DNA from 2 places in the Dechloromonas aquae genome. Region 1 is predicted to be linked to the other one. Evidence: predicted binding sites of a transcription regulator. Region 1 holds the regulator's gene; the other holds the start of a gene.
What was found. Region 1 encodes sigma-54, which starts transcription at its own class of promoters, with help from an activator protein. Its sites were predicted from a motif close to TGGCACGCTTNCTGCTNA; they were not measured.
Positions count from the first base shown of each region.

Region 1 (7,915 bases):
TCGCGTCCGGATATCGCCACGCAGGTGAAATTCCGCAAGCAGCAGGAAATCGAGAAGGGTGCCGAGAAGCTGCGTGCCGACGGTTTCTCCGGCGAAGTCAAGATTCTGACCTCCTGCCCGGCCTGCTTGCAGGGGCTGAGCCGTTATGACGACGATGCCGGCACCCAGGCCGACTACATCGTGGTCGAAATGGCCAAGCATCTGCTCGGCGACAACTGGATGGCCGATTATGTCGGCAAGGCCAACCAGGGCGGCATCGAGCGCGTGCTGCTGTAATTTTCGCCATTGACTGGCGTCGACCGTGGACAGGCTGCCTTCAGCCTGTCCACGGCCTTTCTGGAGTATGCAATGAGCCCCTCCACCCCGAACCACCCCGAAAACTGCCCGCTCTGTCGTGAAGACGGCGGCACGCTGTTGTGGCGCAACAGCCAACTGCGGGTGATCCGCGTCAACGACCCCGACTACCCCGGCTTCTGCCGCGTGGTCTGGCAGGCGCATGTCCGCGAGATGAGCGATCTGGACCCGACGCAGCAACAACAACTGATGCAGACGGTGTTTGCCGTTGAGCGCGTGGTGCGCGAACTGTTTACGCCAGACAAGATCAACCTTGCCAGCTTCGGCAACATGGTGCCGCATGTGCACTGGCACGTGATTCCCCGCTGGCAGGATGACCGCCACTTCCCCGAGCCGGTGTGGGGCCAGCCGCAGCGTACGCCGAACGCGGTTCGCCCGCAGGTAAGCGATGATGCACTCGCAGCGGCGCTGACAACGGCGCTTGCCGCCGCCAACGGCCCCAACTGAACGCGCAAGCCGCCCGCCGTTCCGGACAAGCAAAAGCCCCGGCAGCCTGTTTGGCCACCGGGGCTTTTTTCAAAAACCGATTACAGCGGGCTTACTTGGCGGCAGCGCCCTGGGCATCATGCACGCATTTCTTCATGAAGCTGCTGCGGGCGGCGCCGGCCAACTTCTTCTCACCGGCTTTCTGATCGCAAGCGGCGAACTCCGGCGTGGCCTTGACGTCGGCCTGGCATTTTTTCAAGAAGCTGGTTTTGGCTGCGCCGGCCAATTTTTTCTCGGCGGCACGAGACTCGCAATCATCGACCGCCAGCGCAGAACCGGCAGCAAAGGCAAGCAGCAACAGGCATACGGATTTTTTCATCAAGGTCTCCCGGAAAAAGATCGCAAATGGATAGACACGCGGGCCGACTATCGGGCTTTCAGGCATCCTCGTCAAGCATCATCCGCTGCTGACGTTCCATGAAATCCTGCATGCTGTCGATCCCGCGCAATTGCAGGATGGTGTTACGCACTGCCGCCTCAAGCAGCACCGCCAGGTTACGGCCGGCCGCCACCGGAATCACCACCTTGCGGATCGGAATGCCCAGTACTTCCTGGGTTTGCGCATCCAGTGGCAAGCGCGGCGCATCACCCTGATTGGCGGTTTTCTGCAAATGGACAATCAGCTTCAGCTTCATCTTGCGGCGCGAAGCGGTCTCGCCGAAGATGGTGCGGATATTCAACAGGCCAAGGCCGCGCACTTCAAGAAAGTCGCGCAACATGCCGGGACAGCGGCCCTCAATGGTAGTCGGCGCAATCCGCCCCATTTCGACCACATCGTCGGCAACTAGGCCGTGGCCGCGGGAAATCAATTCAAGCGCCAACTCGGATTTGCCGACCCCGGAATCGCCGGTAATCAGGACGCCCATGCCGAACACGTCCATGAACACGCCGTGCAGACTGACCGTATCGGCCAGCCGGGCCGACAGGTAGATGCGCAGCAGGTCAATCACCCCGGAGCAATGCTTGGGGGTCAACAGCAGCGGGGTGTTGGTCCGGGTACAACCCTCGGTCAGCATCTCCGGCGGACTCAGGCCATCGGCAACAATCACCGCCGGCGGCTGCGCTGCCAGCAGATCGTTGAGCATCTGCCCGAACCGGCGCTCGCCAATCCGGTAAGCCCAGTCATATTCGGCTTTCCCCATCACCTGCAGGCGTTCGGGGTGAATGATGTTGATGTGCCCGACCACATCGGCGCCGTAGTTATTCGATTCCTTGATCTCGATCCGGCGATCGTTGTCCTCACCCAGCAACCAGGAGAGCATCAGCTTCTCACGGTTATCCTTGTACAACTGAACCAGGCTGATGTGGCGCACGCAGGCCTCAGGCGGTGAAAAGCTGCAGCACGGCAGCGGCGTCTTCGGCGCTGTTCAGTGAATCGCGGAAGCTGCGTTCGGCAAAACGCTGCGCCAGTTCGGAAAGAATCTGCAGATGCGCCTCGGTGGCCTGTTCGGGCACCAGAAGGACAAACAGGAGATTGACCGGACGACCGTCGGGCGAATCAAACGGCACCGGCGTGCCAAGACGAAAAAAGGCTCCAGCCGCCTGCTTGAGGCCCTTGATCCGGCCGTGCGGGATGGCAATGCCCTGGCCGATGCCAGTGGAGCCCAGCTTTTCACGGGCAAACAGGCTGTCGAAAATCTGGGCCCGGGCAATGCCCAGTTGCGCTTCGAAAAGCTGGCCCGCCTGCTCGAAGACCCGCTTTTTGCTGGTGGCCTCAAGGTCGAGGACAACGCGGTCGGCAGACAGGATAGTGTTCAGGGGATTCATAGGAAAAGATAAAGCAAAGGCCGTACTCCCCAAGGAAGCACGGCCGGGCAGTGCTTATTCGGCAGCTTGCAGGGTGGGCTTTTCGCCGCGATGGTGATCCTGCAGCTTCTGCTTGTGCTTCTGGACCTGACGATCCAGCTTGTCAAACAGGGCGTCGATGGCGGCGTACAGGTCGTCGCCGGCTTCTTCGACATGCAGATCCTTACCCGGAACATGCATGGTCACTTCGGCCTTCTGCTTGAGCTTTTCGACGGACAGGACGACGTTCACGCCCGTCACCTTGTCAAAGTGACGAACCACGGGGTCCAGCTTGTTCTCGACGTATTCGCGCAGAGCCGGCGTAACTTCGATGTGGTGACCACTGATCTGCAGATTCATGTTTTCTCCTCTCTCTACAGGGTCTTGCGTAAATTGACCGGCGGGATGTTGAGCGACTCACGGTACTTCGCTACCGTCCGTCGGGCTACAACGATTCCCTGCTGGCCTAGTATTTCGGATATTTGACTATCCGACAAGGGCTTTTTGCCATCCTCGGCCCCAATCAATTGCTTGATCAGTGCCCGGATGGCAGTTGCAGAGCAAGCGCCACCGGTATCGGTGGACACATGACTGCCGAAGAAATATTTGAGTTCGAAGATGCCGCGCGGGGTGGCCATGAACTTCTGGCTGGTGACGCGTGACACGGTCGACTCGTGCAAATCGAGAATATCGGCGATTTCGCGCAGAACCAGCGGGCGCATTGCGACCTCGCCGTGTTCAAAGAACTGCTTCTGGCGCTCGACGATCGCCTGCGACACCCGCAGGATGGTGTCGAAACGCTGCTGCACGTTCTTGATCAGCCAGCGGGCTTCCTGCAACTGGCCCGTCAGGTTGCCATTGCCACGCCGCTGCTGGGCCAGGATTTCGGCATAGAGACGATTGACGCGCAAGCGCGGATAGGCATCGGGGTTGATGTAAGCCGTCCACTTGCCCTTGAGCTTTTTGACGATCACGTCGGGCGTAATGTAGCGCGCATCGTGCGCTGCAAAATGCGCACCGGGTCGTGGATTCAGGCTGACGATCAGCGCGTGCGCAGCCTTCAGGGCGGCATCGTCGGAGGAAGTCAGGCGCTTGAGCTTGGCAAAATCACGGGCGGCCAGCAGTTCCAGATGCTGCTCGACGATCCGCAGTGCCAACTCGCCCTCCCGGCTGACGGGCAAAGCCCGCAACTGCAAAGCCAGGCACTCCTGCGGCGAACGGGCGCCAATCCCGGTCGGGTCAAAATTCTGGATGTGCTTGAGCGCGATTTCGAGTTCTTCGAGCTCGATTTCGTATTCCGGCGGCAGGGTTTCCCACAATTCGACCAGCGGCGTTGATAGATAGCCGTCGTCGTCGAGGGCCTCGATCAGGAAACGGACCAGCGAGCGGTCGCGCTCCGACAACTGGGTCATCCCCAACTGCCAGCCGAGATGATCGCGCAGGCTGGTCGTTGCCGCGTGGATATCCTGGGCGTCGCTGTCGTCGTCCTCGTCACGCCCGGCACCGCTATAGGTACCGGCATCGCTGGCCCAGCGGTCATCGTCGACATCGGCCGGAGTGATCGGGGGCTCGCTATCGCGATCATCGCCCTGCGCAGCCGGTTCGGAAGCAGTCTCAGACTGGCTCGCCTCCTGCTGGTAGGGGCTGTCGAAGGACTGGGCCGAGGCAAAGGACTCCGGCACGTCATCGTCGCGCTCGAGCAGCGGGTTCTCAAGCAGGTAACGCTCAATCTCCTGTTGCATCTCGATGGTCGACAGCTGCAGCAGTTTGATCGACTGTTGCAGTTGCGGCGTCAGCGCCAGATGCTGGGAGAGTTTGAGCTGGAGGGCGGGCTTCATTGTTGCTGCGGGTTTCCGGGCCTGGGTGCGTCAGAGGCGGAAATGCTCGCCGAGATAAACTTTGCGCACGCTTTCATTATCGACGATTTCGTCCGGGCGTCCAGAGGCGAGCACGTGCCCGGCATTGATGATGTAGGCGTGATCGCAGATCCCCAAGGTTTCGCGCACATTATGATCGGTGATCAGCACGCCGATCCCGCGCTCTTTGAGGAAACGGATGATTTTCTGAATCTCCAGCACGGCAATCGGGTCGACACCGGCAAAAGGCTCATCGAGCAGGATGAAGCGCGGATTGGTCGCCAGCGCCCGGGCAATTTCGACTCGCCGCCGCTCGCCACCCGACAGGGCGGCGGCATTGACATGGCGAACATGGCCAATGTGCAGTTCGCCGAGCAGGTTTTCGAGCCGGGCATTGACCTCGCTCTCGGGCAGGTCGAGCAGTTCGAGAATCGCCCGGATGTTGTCCTCGACGTTGAGCTTGCGGAAGACCGAAGCCTCCTGCGGCAGGTAGGACAAACCCTGCTGCGCGCGCCGATGCATCGGCAGATGGGTCAGGCGTTCGTCGTCGATATAGACCTCGCCGCCATCCGAGGCGACAAGGCCAACGATCATGTAGAAACAGGTAGTCTTGCCGGCACCGTTGGGCCCCAGCAGACCGACCACCTCGCCGGCGCCGACATTGAACGACACATCCTCGACCACGGTGCGGGCCTTGTAGCGTTTCTTCAGGTTGTGTGCCGACAGGCGGGCGAGGGTGCTGCTCATGATTCATCATCTCCGCGCAGGACGCAGCGGATCGCCGCTGACGAAAAGCCACGATAGTGCAGAAAGCGCTGTTGCCTGGCCCGTTCTGCGGGGCTATCCGGCAGGTGGGTGAACTTGCGTTGCCAGACCTGGCGACAACGCGCGCCTTCGTCGCCGGCCTCGGGCAGGGCAGCGGCAATTTCATCATCGCCGATGCCTTGCTGGCGCAACTCCTGGCGCAACCTGGCGTTGCCATAGCGCGCGCCACGGGCAGCTACCCGCTCCGCCGCATAGCGCTGGTCGGAGAGCAGTCGTTCGGCTTGCAGCGAGTCGAGCACGGCGTTCAGTTCTTCTTCCGATTCGGCGTGCGCAGCGAGTTTCGCTTTCAGTGCTGCCCGGCTGTATTCGCGCCGGGTCAGCAACTGCAGGGCGCGCACACGCAGATCAGGCATCGGCCGGTGCCGACTTGCTCGGTTTGATCACGGTGACGCTGGCCGCTTCGCGAATCTGCGCCTCGACTTCCTGAGCGATTTCCGGATGGGCGCGCAGGAATTCGCGGGCGTTGTCCTTGCCCTGGCCAATCTTTTCACCCTTGTACGAATACCAGGCACCGGACTTGTCGATCAGCTTGTGGGCGACACCCATTTCGATGATTTCACCCTCGCGGGAAATCCCCTCGCCGTAGAGGATGTCGAAAATGGCTTCGCGGAACGGTGGCGACACCTTGTTCTTGACGATCTTGACCTTGGTTTCGTTGCCAATCACTTCGTCGCCCTTCTTGATCCCGCCGATGCGGCGGATGTCCATCCGTACCGAGGCATAGAACTTGAGTGCGTTGCCGCCGGTGGTGGTTTCCGGCGAACCGAACATGACCCCGATCTTCATCCGGATCTGGTTGATGAAGATGACCAAGGTGTTGGTCTTCTTGATGTTGGCGGTCAGTTTGCGCAGTGCCTGCGACATCAGGCGGGCGTGCAGGCCGACCATCTGGTCGCCCATCTCGCCTTCGATTTCGGCGCGCGGCGTAAGCGCAGCAACCGAGTCAACGATGATGATATCTACCGAACCCGAACGCACCAGCATGTCGGCAATTTCCAGCGCCTGTTCGCCAGTATCAGGCTGCGAAATCAGCAGGTCACCAACATTAACACCGAGCTTTTGCGCATACTGCGGATCCAGCGCGTGTTCGGCGTCGATGAACGCCGCCACGCCACCCAGCTTCTGCATTTCGGCAACCACTTGCAGACACAGCGTGGTTTTGCCCGAGGATTCCGGGCCGTAAATCTCGACCACCCGGCCACGCGGCAAACCACCGACGCCAAGCGCAATATCAAGGCCGAGCGAACCGGTCGACACGACCTGGATACCCTCGTCGATTTCGGCATCGCCCATCTTCATGATGGAGCCCTTGCCAAACTGCTTCTCGATTTGCTGCAGCGCCGCGGCGAGCGCTTTTGCCTTGTTGTCGTCCATGGGAACACCTCGGAAATTTGTCGGAATTATGGCACAGGGGCCGAAGATGGAACAGAAATTGCAGACGGTCGCCGGCTGCCAAGGTACGCCGCCAATCAATTACTGTTGATATTTACAGTATATGCACTGACGAGCTTTTGGCAAGCTGTTTGCTTGCCAGGTTGGCAATCCCGCTGCAGATTCACGGTCGACGCCTGAATTCGCGGGATTTCCCGCGCCTTGGCCTCGTTGACGCCGGTCTGCGCTAGCGGCTGTGGCAGAATCGCGCCCCATGGCTCATATTGCCCCCCCCTATCTGCCGCCCCCGGATACAGGCACTGCTCCGCTCTTTTGCGATCCTGCCGTGCTGGTCGTCGACAAACCTGCCGGCCTGCTCTCGGTGCCCGGGCGCGGCGAGGAACGTCAGGATTGTCTGGTCACCCGCCTGCACCGGCAAGGTTACTCCGATGCACTGACCGCACACCGCCTGGACATGGGCACCTCCGGACTGCTGATACTGGCCCGGGGCGAAGCCGCCCACAGCGAACTGTCGCGGCAGTTTCGCGAACGTCTGGTGGATAAGCGCTACATCGCCGTGGTTGCTGGCCTGCTCGCCGACGATTGCGGCAGTATCGACCTGCCGCTGATCTGCGACTGGCCGAACCGCCCCCGGCAAATGGTTGATTTCACGCTCGGCAAGCCGTCGCTGACACATTTCAGGGTGCTTGCCCGCGACCCGGCCAGCGACAGCACCCGGGTCGAACTGGAGCCGATCACCGGTCGCTCGCACCAGTTGCGGGTGCACCTGGCGGCGCTTGGCCACCCGATTCTCGGCGATGAGCTCTATGCCGGCCCGGCGGCCGAACGCGCCCCCCGACTGCTGTTGCACGCCAGCAAAATCAGCTTTTTTCACCCGTCGACCGCAGAAAAACTCGAATTTTCCTGCGCGCCGCCGTTCTGACCCGGGAGAGCCCGTGCGGAACCCGGCAAACCCCGTATAATCCCCGCGTTTTCAACCCCTTGCCGGCGTTTTCCGCACTGCCATGCTGATCTGGTTCGTCGCCCTTTACCTGCTCGTCTCCATCGGCATCGGCCTCTTTGCCGCAACGCGCGTACATAGCACCAAGGATTTCGCGGTGGCCGGTCGCCACCTGCCGCTGCCGGTCGTCACTGCCACGGTCTTCGCCACCTGGTTCGGCGCCGAAGCAGTGTTCGGCGTATCGGCGACCTTCGTCAAGGAAGGCCTGCGCGGAGTG
Region 1 covers NZ_CP144212.1:90,159-98,073, reverse strand. The annotation lists gene VX159_RS00530 (DUF3683 domain-containing protein) at 1-276, shown strand, start outside; gene VX159_RS00525 (HIT family protein) at 349-801, shown strand; gene VX159_RS00520 (PsiF family protein) at 893-1,159, opposite strand; gene hprK (HPr(Ser) kinase/phosphatase) at 1,218-2,153, opposite strand; gene ptsN (PTS IIA-like nitrogen regulatory protein PtsN) at 2,161-2,607, opposite strand; gene hpf (ribosome hibernation-promoting factor, HPF/YfiA family) at 2,662-2,985, opposite strand; gene VX159_RS00500 (RNA polymerase factor sigma-54) at 3,000-4,463, opposite strand; gene lptB (LPS export ABC transporter ATP-binding protein) at 4,494-5,228, opposite strand; gene recX (recombination regulator RecX) at 5,225-5,659, opposite strand; gene recA (recombinase RecA) at 5,652-6,680, opposite strand; gene VX159_RS00480 (RluA family pseudouridine synthase) at 6,952-7,620, shown strand; gene VX159_RS00475 (sodium:solute symporter family protein) at 7,703-7,915, shown strand, end outside.

Region 2 (7,915 bases), 660 kb from region 1:
CCGCCACGGCAAGGGCCTCGGCTGCGACATCTGCAAGCCGCTGGCGGCCTCGATCCTCGCCTCATGCTGGAACGACTTCGTGCTCAAGGGCGAACTCGCCAGCCTGCAGGACAGCAACGACTACTACCTGGGCAACATCCAGAAGGACGGCACCTATTCGGTGGTCCCGCGCATGCCCGGCGGCGAAGTCACCCCCGACGGCTTGATCGCGGTCGGCCAGGTGGCCAAGAAATACGGCCTGTACACCAAGGTGACCGGCGGCCAGCGGGTCGACCTGTTCGGTGCCCGCGTCGAGCAACTGCCGCTGATCTGGGAAGAACTGATCGCCGCCGGCTTCGAATCCGGCCACGCTTACGGCAAGTCACTGCGCACGGTCAAAAGCTGTGTCGGCAGCACCTGGTGCCGCTACGGGGTCGACGACTCGGTGGGCCTGGCGATCGATCTGGAAAACCGCTACAAGGGGCTGCGCGCGCCGCACAAGATCAAGTTCGGGGTTTCCGGCTGTACCCGCGAATGCGCCGAAGCACAGGGCAAGGATGTCGGCGTGATCGCCACTGAACGCGGCTGGAACCTGTACGTCTGCGGCAACGGCGGGATGAAGCCACGGCACGCCGAACTGATCGCCGCCGACCTGTCGAAGACCGAACTGATCCGCCTGATCGACCGCTTCCTGATGTTCTACGTGCGCACCGCCGACCGGCTGCAGCGCACCAGCACCTGGCGCGAAAGCCTGGAAGGCGGCCTCGACTACCTCAAATCGGTGCTGATCGATGACAGCCTGGGTCTGTGCGGCGAACTCGAAGCCCAGATGCAGCACGTGGTCGACACCTACCAGTGCGAATGGAAGACCGCAGTCAACGACCCGGCCGTCCGCCAGCGCTTCCGCACCTTCGTCAACAGCGACAGCGCCGACCAGCGCATCGTCTTCGTCAAGGAGCGCGGCCAGATCCGCCCGGCGCAAGCCGACGAACGCGAACATGCCGCCGCCGACCCGCTCACGCTCTGATTCCTGAAAGGTCCCGATCATGACTACTTCGACTTCCTGGCAGCCGGTCTGCCGACTCGACGACATCCTCCCCAACACCGGCGTCTGCGCGCTGGTCGAAGGCCGCCACATCGCCATTTTCCGGGTCGGCGACAGCGACTGCTACGCGCTCGACAACATCGACCCGAAATCCGGCGCCAGCGTCCTCGCACGCGGCCTGGTCGGCAACCTCGGCGAACACCTGGTGGTCGCCTCGCCGCTCTACAAGCAGCACTTCGACCTGCGTTCCGGCGCCTGCCTGGAAATCCCCGAGCAATCGATCCGCAGCTACCCGGTACGTTGCGACGGCCAGCAGATTTTGCTCCAGCTCGCCGCCTGACGCCCCCGCATTCAATTCAATCCAAGAAGGAATCACCATGGCCTACCTCGCTCCTGCCGAGTTCGTCACCAAGATGGTCGACGCCGGCGAATCCAAGCTGCTGATGTCCACCCGCGACACCCTCGTCCGCGCCTACATGGCCGGCGCCATCCTCGCGCTGGCCGCTGCCTTCGCCGTCAGCGTCACGGTCAACACCAGCAACCCGCTGATCGGCGCGCTGCTCTTCCCGGTCGGCTTCTGCATGCTCTACCTGCTCGGCTTCGACCTGCTCACCGGGGTGTTCACCCTGGCCCCGCTGGCGGTCATGGACAAGCGTCCGGGCGCCACCTGGAACGGCGTGCTGCGCAACTGGTCACTGGTGTTCACCGGCAACTTCGCCGGCGCGCTGACCGTCGCCGTGTTCATGGCGATCATCTTCACCAACGGCTTCAGCGAGGCGCCCAACGCCATCGGCCAGAAGATCGGCCACATCGGCGAGGGCCGCACCGTCGGCTACGCCGCACACGGCGCCGCCGGGATGCTGACCCTGTTCGTCCGCGCCGTGATGTGCAACTGGATGGTCTCGACCGGCGTCGTCGCGGCGATGATGTCGACCAGCGTCTCGGGCAAGGTGATGGCGATGTGGATGCCGATTCTGGTCTTCTTCTACATGGGCTTCGAGCACAGCATCGTCAACATGTACCTTTTCCCGTCCGGCCTGATGCTCGGCGGCAACTTCACCTTCATGGACTACATGATCTGGAACGAAATCCCGACCGTGCTCGGCAACCTGGTCGGTGGCCTGACCTTCGTCGGCGCCACGCTCTACTCGACGCACTACAAGACCGCGCCGAAGCGCAAGGTCGCCTGAGCGGAACGCTGCCAATGCGCCCCTCCGGCCTGCAAGTCAGCATCGGCCAGCACTCGCTGGCCGGTGCGCATGCGGAGAACCAGGACTTCCACGGCGCCTTCGTGCCGCGCGGCGGGTTGCTGGCCAGCAAGGGCGTTGCCCTGGCGCTGGCCGATGGCATCAGCAGCAGCCGGGTCAGCCAGCAAGCCAGCGCGATGGCGGTGCGGACCTTTCTCGACGACTATTTTGCGACTTCCGAAGCGTGGACCGTGCGCCGCGCGGCCCACTGCGTCCTCGCCGCGACCAACGCCTGGCTGCACGGCCAGACCCAGGCCGGCGACGGCCGTTTCGACAAGGACCGGGGCTACGTCTGCACCTTCAGCGCGCTGGTCCTCAAGGGGCGCAAGCTGCACCTCTTCCATGTCGGCGATTCGCGTATCTTCCGGCTCCACCCGCAAGCGCTGGAACAACTGAGCGAGGATCACCGGATCGCGCTCTCGGCCAGCGAAAGCTACCTGGCGCGCGCGCTCGGCACCGCCGCCCACGTCGACATCGACCACCGCAGCTGGGAAGCCGCGCCCGGCGAGGTGTACCTGCTGGCCACCGACGGCGCCTACAGCCAGCTCACGGCAAACGGGATCAATCAGGCGCTGGCGCAGCATCCCGACGACCTCGACGCCGCCGCTGCGCAACTGGTCGAGCAGGCACGCGCTGCCGGCAGCGACGACGACGCCACCCTGCAGATCCTGCGCATCGACGCGCTGCCCGACGCCGACAGCCCGCAAGCCCTGCTCCGCCGCGAACACCTGGCGCTGCCGCCGCCGCTCGCCCCGCGCCTGGCCTTCGAGGGCTTCACCGTTGTCCGCGAATTGCAGGTCAGCGCGCGCAGCCACGTCCATCTCGCCAGCGACGACACCAGCGGGCAGCCAGTGGTGCTGAAAACGCCCTCGGTCGACCTGCGCAACGACCCGCACTACCTCGACAGCTTCGTCCTTGAAGAATGGGTCGCCCGCCGCGTCGACAGCCCGCATGTGATCAAGGCCTGGAACGGCGACCGGCCCCGCCGGCATCTTTACGTAGCGATGGAATACATCGAAGGCCAGACCCTGGGGCAATGGCTGACCGACCACCCGGCGCCGCCACTGGAGGCCGTCCGCGACCTCATCGGGCAAGCGGCACTGGGCCTGCAGGCACTGCACCGGCGCGACATGCTGCACCGCGACCTGCGCCCGGAAAACCTGATGCTCGACCGGCAAGGCACGGTCAAGCTGATCGACCTGGCCAATGTCCACGTCGCCGGCCTTGCCGAAAGCGCCGGCCAGCCGGTGGCCGAACTGCCGCCGGGCACGCTGCAATACATGGCCCCCGAATGCCTGCTCGGCGAGGAAAGCAGCGTCCGCAGCGATCTCTTCTCGCTGGCCGCGATCGCCTACCGGCTGCTGACCGGGCAACTCCCCTACGGCCTCGCCATCACCCGCATCCGCAACCCGCAGGAACTGAAGAGCCTGCGCTACATCCCGCTCCGCCACCACCGCCCGGACCTGCCGGCCTGGCTCGACGCGGTGCTGGCCAAGGCACTGCACCCGAACCCGGAAAAACGCCAGGAAGTCGTCTCCGAATTCGCCCACAACCTGCAACACCCCGCCCCCGAATTCAGCAACATCCGGCGCGTGCCGCTACTCGAACGCGACCCGGTGCGCTTCTGGAAAATCCTGTCCGGACTGCTCGGCCTGTGCGTTTTCATCCTGTTGCTGCTGCGGGCGCGGTGAATCTGAAGCTCTCAGCGCCGGCTGCCACGGTCGACCGGCGAAATCGGAGTTTTGTTGCTGCGGGGAGAAATACCGACCGTAGCACAGTCGGCAAAGCCCCCAGTTCCTGAGGCAACTCGATGAACTGCCAATATGGGCAACCAGGTTCACCGGCTAAAAATTGGCGGGATCAAGTCAGTCAACGCGGTCTTCACTGCCCTGCCTGAGAGGTGCGCTCACCATCACGGGATACGGATGCCCGTTTTTGTCGATATGCCACCTACAAAAACTATAGCTACCCGATTGGTGACGACGCGCTGCCAACCGCTTTCGTTTCCGATTGTGGAAGAAAAGCACAACATGCCAAACGGCAAACAGGAGAGCACAAACCATCACGATCACAAGCAGAACTTGGTAGAGAATATTTTCCATCGCGGCACCAGAGAAGCAATCCAAAAAACAACAAGAGCATAACAGAAAGCAAAAAAACAATTCTCCGCCACGCCCCAGCATGTGGCTGTCGCTGCCTCCTAATCCGTAGTAATGGCCGCCTGAAGGACTGATACAGCCCCCCCCCTCAACTTAGTGGCAATTGATTAGCAGGCCACCCGAATAACCGCCAAAACCAAGCAACAGAAGGATCCAAACACAAAGCCCGGCAACCGCCGGGCTTTGTTGATCTACCGTCCGCCAGGCTTCACTCCCGCCAGCCGGACTGAATTGCTTCCTGCCACCCGCTTACCAGTTCGGCTCGCGCTCCGGCGTGGCGGTAATTTTGTGGATCGACAGGTCGGCGCCTTCGTATTCTTCTTCCTGGTCGAGGCGGATGCCGAAGACGCTCTTGAGCAGGCCGTAGACCAGCGCGCCGCCGGCCAGGGCGATGACGATGGCCATCACCGTCATGATCAGCTGCGGCATGAAGGCGACGCCGCCGGCGCCGCCCAGGGCCTTGCTGCCGAAGATGCCAGCGGCGATGCCGCCCCAGGCGCCGCAGAGGCCGTGCAGCGGCCAGACACCGAGAACGTCGTCGATCTTCCAGCGGTTTTGCGTCAGCGTGAACATCACCACGAACAGGCCGCCAGCGACGCCGCCAACCACCAGCGCACCCATCGGGTGCATCAGGTCGGAGCCGGCGCAGACCGCAACCAGGCCGGCGAGCGGGCCGTTATGGACGAAGCCGGGGTCGTTCTTGCCCATCACCAGCGCGACCAGCGTGCCGCCGACCATCGCCATCAGCGAATTGAGGGCGACCAGGCCGGAAATCTTGTCGAGGGTTTGCGCGCTCATCACGTTAAAGCCGAACCAGCCGACGATCAGGATCCACGAGCCGAGGGCGAGGAAGGGAATCGATGAGGGCGGGTGCGCCGAGATGCGGCCGTCCTTGCTGTAGCGGCCGTAGCGCGCACCAAGCAGGAGCACCGCCGGCAGCGCCATCCAGCCGCCCATCGCATGCACCACGACGGAGCCGGCGAAGTCGTGGAATTCCTCGCCGAAGGTCGCCTTGAGCCAGGCCTGGATGCCGAAGGCCTGGTTCCACGCGATGCCTTCAAAGAAGGGATAGACGAAGCCGACCAGCAGGAAGGTCGCCGCCAGTTGCGGGTGAAACTTGGCGCGTTCGGCAATGCCGCCCGAGATGATCGCCGGGATCGCGGCGGCAAAAGTCAGCAAAAAGAAGAACTTGGTCAGTTCGAAACCGCTCTTTTCCATCAGCGTATCGACGCTGCCGAAGAAATGCACACCGTAGGCAACGCCGTAGCCGATGAAGAAATAGGCGATGGTCGAGATCGCGAAATCGGTCAGGATTTTGACCAGCGCGTTGACCTGGTTTTTCTTGCGCACGGTGCCGACTTCGAGAAAGGCGAAGCCGGCGTGCATGGCCAGCACCATGATGGCGCCGAGCAGGATGAATAAAACATTGCTGCCGGATTGGAAAGCGTCCATGTGACCTCCGATATCAGGGATGGACGCCTTAAAGCAAGCACCGTTCCAGTGCGCAAAACCCTTTGCAAATCAGGATATTGCATCCTTCATGGTGCATCCAAACGCACCATAACGGTGCTTCGATGCAGCGCACCGCCTCAACTTCGTGCGCACCGCCCTGCTCTGCCCATCAACGCGGTGCTGCCTCCGGCGGCAGCAGCACCCACATCCGGCCCGACTGCTTCATCCGCCCGGCCTGTTCGCCGGCTTCCTTGCCGAAGCCCCAGAAGAAGTCGGCACGCACCGCGCCCTTGATCGCGCCGCCGGTATCCTGCGCCAGCATCAGCCGGTTGAGCGGCTGCGCCGAATTGGGGCGGGTGGTGGCGAGAAAGACCGGGGCACCGAGCGGCACCGCGCGCGGGTCGATGGCCAGGCTGCGCTCGGGGGTCAACGGCACGCCCAGCGCGCCCTGCGGCCCGGCATTGGGGTTGCTGGCGTTGCCGTTGGCCGGCATTTCGCGGAAGAAGACGTAGCTCGGGTTACTGTTGAGCAAGTCGTCAAGCCGCGCCGGATTGGCCCGCGCCCAGGCCTGGATGCCCTGCATCGAGGCTTCTTCGGCCTTGAGTTCGCCGCGCTCGATCAACACCCGGCCAATCGACTGGTAAGGGTGGCCGTTCTGATCAGCGTAATTGACCCGGACCAGGCTGCCGTCGGGCAGGCGGACGCGGCCGGAACCCTGAATCTGCAGGAAGAACAGTTCAATCGCGTCATCGACCCAGAGCAGCGGCCGCGCCGGCAGCCGTTCGCCGCGCGCGACGATGTCGGCACGCGACCAGTAAGGCACGACCTTGTTGCCCTCCAGCCGGCCGCGCACGCGCTTGTCCTTGAGTTCGGGGAAGAGCGTGCCGAGGTCGATGGTCAGCAGGTCGTCGGGGACGCCGAGCAAGGGCTGGGCAAAGGTCTTGCTGCGTTCGCGGCTGCCGCGCAGCAGCGGTTCGTAATAGCCGGTGATGGTGCCCTCGAAGACCGGCCGGGCGCCCGCGTTGTTGGCCAGCGCGTAGGGCCGCAACTGGGTCTCGAAGAAGCGCCGGGGGTCGAAACCCGGCTTGCCCTCGCTCTGCCGCGCCAGCTCGCAGACCCGCTTCCAGGCCGCACCGTGCGGCTTGCTGGCGATGCCGCGACAGGATTGCAGGAAGGCCGGCCAGGCGGCCGCCACCTCGTCGTCGCCCCAGCCGGGCAGGTCGGCGTAGTCGGCCGGCAGCAAAGCGCGGCTGAAAGCCGGCGCGGCAACCGGCGCACCAGGGCAAGCCGGACAGGCGGGGCAAGACGCAGCCGCCCCGGCATTCACGGTCGACGCGGTGCAGGCGGCTTTTTCCGGGACGGCATCGGCCGGCGCCCCACCCTTGCCCAACAGGGGCAACTCGGCGCAGGCAGCGAGCAGCAAGGCGCTGCCCAGCGCCAGGCAGGCGCGAACAGAGAGGCGGCGGGGGCGACGGGCGGAAAAACGGGACGATGAGGCGGGCAGCAACATGGCGAACGACGGCAAAAGACGTGAAGGGGTAGCGGGCGGGCTGGCAGCGGCCGGTAGCAGGTGACAAGCCCCGCCCTTGCTCGTTAGAGTGCGTTTTTTTGCCGCAAAGTATACCTGCCCGATGAGCCACAGCCCGCAACGCGAACAACTACTCGAACAACTGCTCACCCGCGCCGAACAGGTGCTGGCGCGTTTTGAAGCCAGCCTGCCGCCGCTGACCCCGGCCCCTGACTGGGACGCCGCCGTCGCCTTCCGCTGGCGCAAGACGCAGGGACGCGGCTGGCTGCAGCCGGTGCGCCATCCGCACCCGATCCGCCTGGCCGACCTCGACACCATCGCCGACCAGAAGGCGCGCATCGTCGCCAACACCCGCCAGTTTGTCGCCGGCCAGCCGGCCAACAACGTGCTGCTGACCGGCGCGCGCGGTTGCGGCAAGTCCTCGCTGGTCAAGGCGGTGCTCAACGAATACGCCGCCGACGGCCTGCGCCTGATCGAGGTGGACAAGGCCGACCTGGTCGACCTT
Region 2 covers NZ_CP144212.1:2,999,959-3,007,873, forward strand. The annotation lists gene nirB (nitrite reductase large subunit NirB) at 1-1,006, shown strand, start outside; gene nirD (nitrite reductase small subunit NirD) at 1,026-1,364, shown strand; gene VX159_RS13720 (formate/nitrite transporter family protein) at 1,402-2,214, shown strand; gene VX159_RS13725 (protein kinase) at 2,229-3,962, shown strand; gene VX159_RS13730 (hypothetical protein) at 4,095-4,415, shown strand; gene VX159_RS13735 (ammonium transporter) at 4,680-5,882, opposite strand; gene VX159_RS13740 (murein transglycosylase A) at 6,052-7,392, opposite strand; gene VX159_RS13745 (ATP-binding protein) at 7,514-7,915, shown strand, end outside.
Region 2: a site for sigma-54 is predicted at 5,913-5,930, ahead of VX159_RS13735 (ammonium transporter). Genes of this name have one in related genera too.